One region of the Streptomyces sp. NPDC031132 genome, then DNA from elsewhere that is predicted to be linked to it. Evidence: riboswitches for the same ligand, from Rfam matches in the RefSeq annotation. Region 1 holds a riboswitch; the other holds the start of a gene.
What was found. Region 1 has a riboswitch for guanidine ahead of ACZ49B_RS34460 (hypothetical protein). Riboswitches for the same ligand answer to the same signal wherever they lie in the genome.
Positions count from the first base shown of each region.

Region 1 (3,183 bases):
CGGTGGCCGAAGCCGGCGGCGAAGAGCTGGTTGAGGCCGTAGTCGATGCCGCCGAAGCCCAGGCCGATGACGAACGTCCCGGCGAGGGCGAGGGTCCAGCTCGGGGAGAAGGCGAAGACGGCGGCGCCGACGGCCATGAGCGCGTAGGAGCCGCCGAGCAGCACCCGGTTGTTCAGGCGGCCCCGCAGGAGGTGGTAGATCAGCACTCCGAGCAAGGCGCCGACGAAGTGCGCGCTGAGGCTGAGCCCGGCCACGGCCGGACTGATGCCGTATGCGTCGCGCAGCGCCGGGATCGCCGGGCCGTAGAGCGCCTGGAGGGCGCCGATCACCACGAACGCCAGGCACGAGGCGGCGATCGCGACGGTGGTGAGGAGGGGCTTGCCTCCCTCTGGCAGATCGGCCTCGCTGGTGGAGGTCATGGCTCTCCTCATCGGTCATGGTCGAATGAACATGCTCAACGTTCACAGCAGCGGTAAGTTCACACTATTTCACTCACACTACACATCAGCTATGTTCGTTTCAACAGTGAGCATGTGCGAAACGCTCAACCGCAGCGCCCTCCCGCCCCTTCTGTGCTAAAAGCAGACACATGAACGTCATGGAGAGGCACAAGTTCGTCGTGGGACTGCTGATGCGGCAGAACCGTGCGACGGTGGCCGAGCTGGCCCAGGCCACCGGGGCGTCCGAAATGACCGTCCGCCGCGACCTGGAGGTACTGGAGTCCCGGGGCGCGCTGCGCCGGGTGCGCGGCGGCGCCGTGAGCAGCCTGCCCGGCGGCGTCGAACCCCCCTATGCGATCCGGGCCATGTCCGGGGCGCAGACCAAGGAGCGGCTCGCGCGCACCGTGGTCGAACTGCTCACCGACGGCGAGACCGTCGCGCTGGACACGGGCACGACGGCGGTCGCCATCGCAAAGGCCATGGCGGACCGCCAGTTCACCGTCGCGCCCCTTTCACTGCACGCGGCCTTCGCCCTCTCCGCGTATCCCGGCATCCAACTGGTGATGCCCGGCGGGCAGGTGCGCCCCGAGGAGCTGTCCTTCTACGGCCACGCACCTGTCCAGACCTTCAAGGACCTGTGCTTCGACACGTTCATCCTGGGCTGCTGCGGGGTCGACCCCATCCAGGGCGCCACCGCCTACAACCTCGACGACGTACAGGTGAAGCGGGCGGCCGTCGCCTCGGCGCAACGCGTGATCCTCGTCGCCACCGCCGACAAGATCGGCCGGGCGGCGCTCGGCCGCATCTGCTCCATGGAGGAGATCGCCCTCGTGGTCACGGACGCCCCCGCCGACTCCCCCGCGGTCGAAGTACTGCGTGACCAGGGCGTCGAGGTGGTCCATCCGCCGGAGGACTGAGCCCGGCAGTCGGGCCGGCCACGCCGCGGGGCGGGTCCGTCCGGCCGTCTGGGTTTCGTGTGAACGTACCTTTCCTGCACGGCACGCACCCGGGTTCGCCGCCACCAACCCCACCGACGGGTCCGCGCAGTTGCTCAAGTGGTGGGAGGAGCGCGTACAGGGGGTCCAGCTCGACCTGCTGCGCATGCGGGGACAGCTCGCGGAACTGGCCAACGTGCACGCCGCACACCAACGCACGTGGGAGGAGTCGCCGTTGGAACGCGTCGAGTCGCCGGACGAACCAGATGTTCGACGTCCTGTGGGCGACGGGCGAGCAGATCGGCAAAGCGCGCGAGAAGGCCTTCATCCAGGACGTCGCCGACCAGGCGAAAAGCTCCGTACACCTGGATCCACCTGTCACGGGATCGCGCCACCAAGGACTTCGCCGCACGCATCGGGCGTCGCGAAGCGGTGTACCGGTGAGAACCGTGCACGGGGAGGAGGGGGCGGAGGGGCAAGGTGGGGCACTCCGGGTGCCGCCGGGCCCGCGTTCGTTGCCAGGTTGTGCGGCGGCCCCGTCCCGAGGCCTCGGACGAGGTGCGCCGTACCCGGTTACGCACGACGACGCGCCAGGCGCCCCGTCATGGCCGGCGACCCCGACGACGCCACCGCAGTCGTGCTGCTCGCCCGCTGCCGACACCGCCTCGGCGACGAGCAGCAGGAGCTCGCCACCGTCGAACAGGCCCGCGCGTCGAACCAGTCGCTCGGCATCGCCCTCGGCCGCGCCGTCCGCGTGCAACGCAAGCGGACCGCATACGAGTCGGCCCGCTCGGCCGCCGCCCTCGCCCTCCGAGGAGAGCGACGCGGACACCAGGGGTGCGGCGAGGTGTCGCCAGGATCAGCCCGGCGGCGGCCGGCTCGGGCAGGCAAGCCCGGACCAGCGGAACCGTCCGTGTGAGGGTTTCTTGCCGATGCCGGCTCGATCGGAGGACTCGACCTGCACCCAGGCGTCCATGTCGTCCGGGTAAAGGATCACCCCGCCCTCCCCGACCGCTTCGGGAGGCTGCCCCGGGACGAGTCGACCGAGCTCTCCCGCAGCGGAGGTGCGCGCCCGTTGTACGGGTGCCGGCCGCGAGGCACCGAGGGAACCTGCGGGAGTTGCGCGGTACGGCCGGTGATACGTTTCCACGGAGATCAACTTCCGGGGCCGGTCTTCCTCGGGTGCGGTGGCCGCCACCGAACGCCCGCCTACCGGGCCGTCTCCCGATGCATACGTGACCGCCCGTCCAAGACCGATCAGGAGCACGACCATGACCTCGTCCGGCCCCGGCGGCTTTCCCCCCGGCTTCAGGTGGGGAACGGCCAGTTCGGCCACCCAGAGCCAGGGCGCGACGCCGGCGGACAACTGGTGGGGCTGGGAGGAGGCCGGCAAGGCTCCGCGCAGCGGCGCCGGGAACGGCTTCGACGAGCGGTACGCCTCCGACTTCCGGCTCCTGGCCGACTGGGGATTCGGCGACCACCGGATGTCCCTCGACTGGGCCCGGATCGAGCCGGAACCCGGACGCCGCGACCAGCGGGCGGTCGAGCACTACCGAAAGATCCTCGGGGCCGGCCGTCAGGCCGGCCTGACGATGTGGGCGTGCCTGCTGCACACCGCCCTGCCCGTCTGGGTCGCGGCCGACGGCGGCTTCCTCTCTCCTTCGGCCGCGGCTGCGTGGGCCCGGCACGTCGACTTCGTCGCCGAGACCTTCGGCGACCTCGTCGACGGCTGGATGCCGGTCGACAACCCGGCCGGCTATGCGGAGAAGGCCTACCTGCGTGGCACGTTTGGCTCGACGGCTACACCG
Region 1 is NZ_JBVIGX010000041.1:38,207-41,389, forward strand. Features, by position in the region: gene ACZ49B_RS34450 (MFS transporter) at 1-419, opposite strand, end outside; gene ACZ49B_RS34455 (DeoR/GlpR family DNA-binding transcription regulator) at 590-1,357, shown strand; guanidine-III (ykkC-III) riboswitch at 1,905-1,967, shown strand; gene ACZ49B_RS34460 (hypothetical protein) at 1,980-2,294, shown strand; gene ACZ49B_RS34465 (family 1 glycosylhydrolase) at 2,647-3,183, shown strand, end outside.

Region 2 (3,183 bases), on a different contig from region 1:
TGAAGTGCGAGGTGTCGATACCCAGCGCCTCTATCCGTCGGCTGATGTGCGTGTGGTTGCCGCCGACTTGACTGATGCCGAGCCGGGAGACCACCTCCCTGACGGACGTCGAGGCTGCGACCAACTCTCGCAATCGCTCTTCCGTGTGCCGCACCCACTGCGTCGGGAAGTGGGAGAAGTCGACGCTTGCCTCCTGCATCTTCGCGCGCAGGTAGCGCCTGGAGCCCGGTGTAGGGGTGCCCCGCACCAGATCACCGCGTCGTTGAAGTTCGTCGTTTCCCGAGCCGCCTCTTCCAGGAGGTCTCGCGTGTATCGCACCGCCATCGTTGCCCCTCCGGGCCGGCCACGCGTTCGTGGCTTCGTACGGGTTAACGAACCGGTATGCGGATAGTTACGTCCGATTAACGGAGCGGCCCGCACCGGTTGGTTGGTGCGGGCCGTCGGTGTGGAGGGCTGGCCGGAGTCAGATGCCCAGGTCCTTGATGATCTTGGCTACGTGGCCCGTGGCCTTGACGTTGTAGAGGGCGCGCTCGACCTTGCCCTCCTCGTCCACGATCACCGTGGATCGGATGACCCCGGTCACCGTCTTGCCGTACAGCTTCTTCTCGCCGAACGCGCCGTAGGTCTCGAGGACCTTCTTCTCCGGGTCGCCGACCAGGGTGACCTTCAGGTGCTCCTTCTCGCGGAACTTCGCCAGCTTCTCCGGCTTGTCCGGGGACACGCCGATCACGTCGTAGCCGGCCTCGGCCAGCACCGCCAGGTTGTCCGTGAAATCGCAGGCCTGCTTGGTGCAGCCCGGCGTCAGCGCCGCGGGGTAGAAGTACACGATCACCTTGCGGCCCTTGTGGTCGGCGAGCGAGACCTCGTTGCCGTCCGCGTCGGGCAGGGTGAAGGCGGGGGCGGTGTCGCCCGGCTGGAGTCGCTCGCTCATGTCAACAGTCTCCTCGGGAGGGGATCGGTACGGTCCGAGACTAAGCTGACAGACTGTTCATGGCGGACTACGCCCCCATGCGACCACGACCACGACGACGGAGGCAGCGCGGTGCCGGAAGCCAGGACCCCCGCACAGATCGAGGCGGACATCGTCCGCCGCCGCGAGCAGCTCGCCGAGACGCTCGACGAGATCGGCGTGCGCATGCACCCGAAGACGATCATCGGGGACGCGAAGGCCAGGGTCGCCTCGACCGTGGACCACACCGCCGGGCGTGCCGTCGTCGCCGTGAACCGTCTTCTGACGGACGTACGGGACGGCCTGTGCCACGAGGACGGCGCTCCGCGCTTCGAGCGGATCGCGCCCGTCGCGCTGCTCGCGGCGGGTGTGATCGGCCTGCTCGTGGTGTCGGCGCGGCGCAAGCGCTGATGACCCTGCGGCGCACGGGCGGGGCGCGGACGGGTAGGTTCGTGGCGTGAGCGACAACACCACCACCCACGACAAGCTGCCCATCCGCATGCTGCACGACCGTGTGCTCGTGAAGTCCGACTTGCCGGAGGGCGAGCGGCGCTCGGGCGGCGGCATCCTGATTCCGGCGACCGCTGCCGTGGGCAAGCGGCTGGCCTGGGCCGAGGTGGTCGCGGTCGGGCAGAACGTACGCAGTGTGGAGCCGGGCGACCGGGTGCTGTACGACCCCGAGGACCGGGCCGAGGTCGAGGTGCGGGGTGCGACGTACGTGCTGATGCGCGAGCGGGATCTGCACGCCGTGGCCGCGGAGCGGCTGGAGGGGTCCAAGGACTCCACCGGGCTCTACCTGTAGGAACCCGTAGGAGAGTGATCGTCGAAGGGCCGGTGACCGGGGTCACCGGCCCTTCTGCACGCGCTTTGCTACGGTGGTGGGGAACCCCCGACGAGACGCGCCGTACCGGGTAGCCGTGGCTGTACGACAAGACGACGCACCCCGTTCGCTCTCGTTCCGGAGGTGCCTGTCATGGCTTGGGTTCTGCTTCTCGTCGCCGGTCTGCTCGAGGTCGGCTGGTCGATCGGTATGAAGTTCACGGAGGGCTTCACCCGGTTGTGGCCGAGTGTGTTCACCGGTGCCGGGATCGTCGCCAGCATGGTGCTGCTCTCGTACGCCGCCAAGTCCCTGCCGATCGGTACCGCGTACGGCGTGTGGGTGGGCATCGGTGCGGCCGGGGCGGCGGTGCTGGGCATGGCGGTGCTGGGTGAGCCCGTCACCGCCGCCCGGATCTTCTTCATCTGCCTGCTGCTGGTCGCGGTGGTGGGGCTGAAGGCGACCTCCGGTCACTGAGCCCCTCGTACGGGCTACTCCTGTGGTCCCGGTTATTCCAGGTATTCCGACGGGGGGCGGCTGCGCGGGCGGCCGCCGGTGACGCCGCCCAGGGCGCCGGCGGTGGTGCCGGCCGTGGTGCCCGAGGTCGTTGCGCCGGTGGTTCCGGGGGTCGTTCCGCCGGTGGTGCCCTCGTTGCTCTGGCCTGCGGTGGTGTCGCCCTCCGTGGTCCGGCCCTCGGTGTCCTGCCCCTGGTTCCGGCCGCCCTGGTCCTCGTCTCCGTCCCGTGGTGTCGGCCGGCCGGGGCGGTTCGGCCGGCTCGGCGGTGCCGGTGATTCGGGGGTGTCCTCGTCCGGCGTCGGCTCCGGGCTGCTCGGGATGAACGGCGGCGGGGACGGTTCGGCGCCCGGCTGGAGTTCGAGGTCGAAGTCCAGCGGGTCGCTGCCCTCCAGGGCGGTCTTGGTGTACTGCGCCCAGATCCGGGCCGGGTAGCCGCCGCCCCCGATCCGGGCCTCGCCGAGTGCTCCGTACAGGGATTCCAGGGAGCCGGTGTCGGGGTCCTGGCCCATCATCGAGACGACGGTGACCAGGTCCGGGGTGTACGCCGCGAACCAGGCGGAGCGGTCCAGTTCGCCGGTGCCGGTCTTGCCGGCGGCCGGGTGCCCGGCGGCGAGGGCGGCCGTACCGGTGCCGTTGTCGACGACGCTGACCAGCATGGACGTGGTCGTGTCGGCGGCTTCGCGGCTGACGGCCTGCTGCGGGGTGCGGTCGGGCAGGTGGATGCTGTCGCTGCCCTTGGTGATCTTGTCGACGAACGTGTACGGGGTGTGGCGGCCGTGGTCGGCGAGGGTGGCGTAGGCCTGGGTCATGTCCAGGACGCTGGCCTGCATGGTGCCGAGGGCCATGGCGGGGCTCGCGACGAAGTTCGGGGTGTTCTCGGGGATGCCGAGGTCGATGGCGG
Region 2 is NZ_JBVIGX010000011.1:138,178-141,360, reverse strand. Features, by position in the region: gene bcp (thioredoxin-dependent thiol peroxidase) at 464-931, opposite strand; gene ACZ49B_RS18925 (DUF3618 domain-containing protein) at 1,043-1,360, shown strand; gene ACZ49B_RS18920 (GroES family chaperonin) at 1,407-1,751, shown strand; guanidine-III (ykkC-III) riboswitch at 1,814-1,892, shown strand; gene ACZ49B_RS18915 (DMT family transporter) at 1,923-2,243, shown strand; gene ACZ49B_RS18910 (transglycosylase domain-containing protein) at 2,276-3,183, opposite strand, start outside.
Region 2: another riboswitch for guanidine. It lies ahead of ACZ49B_RS18915 (DMT family transporter); the one in region 1 lies ahead of ACZ49B_RS34460 (hypothetical protein).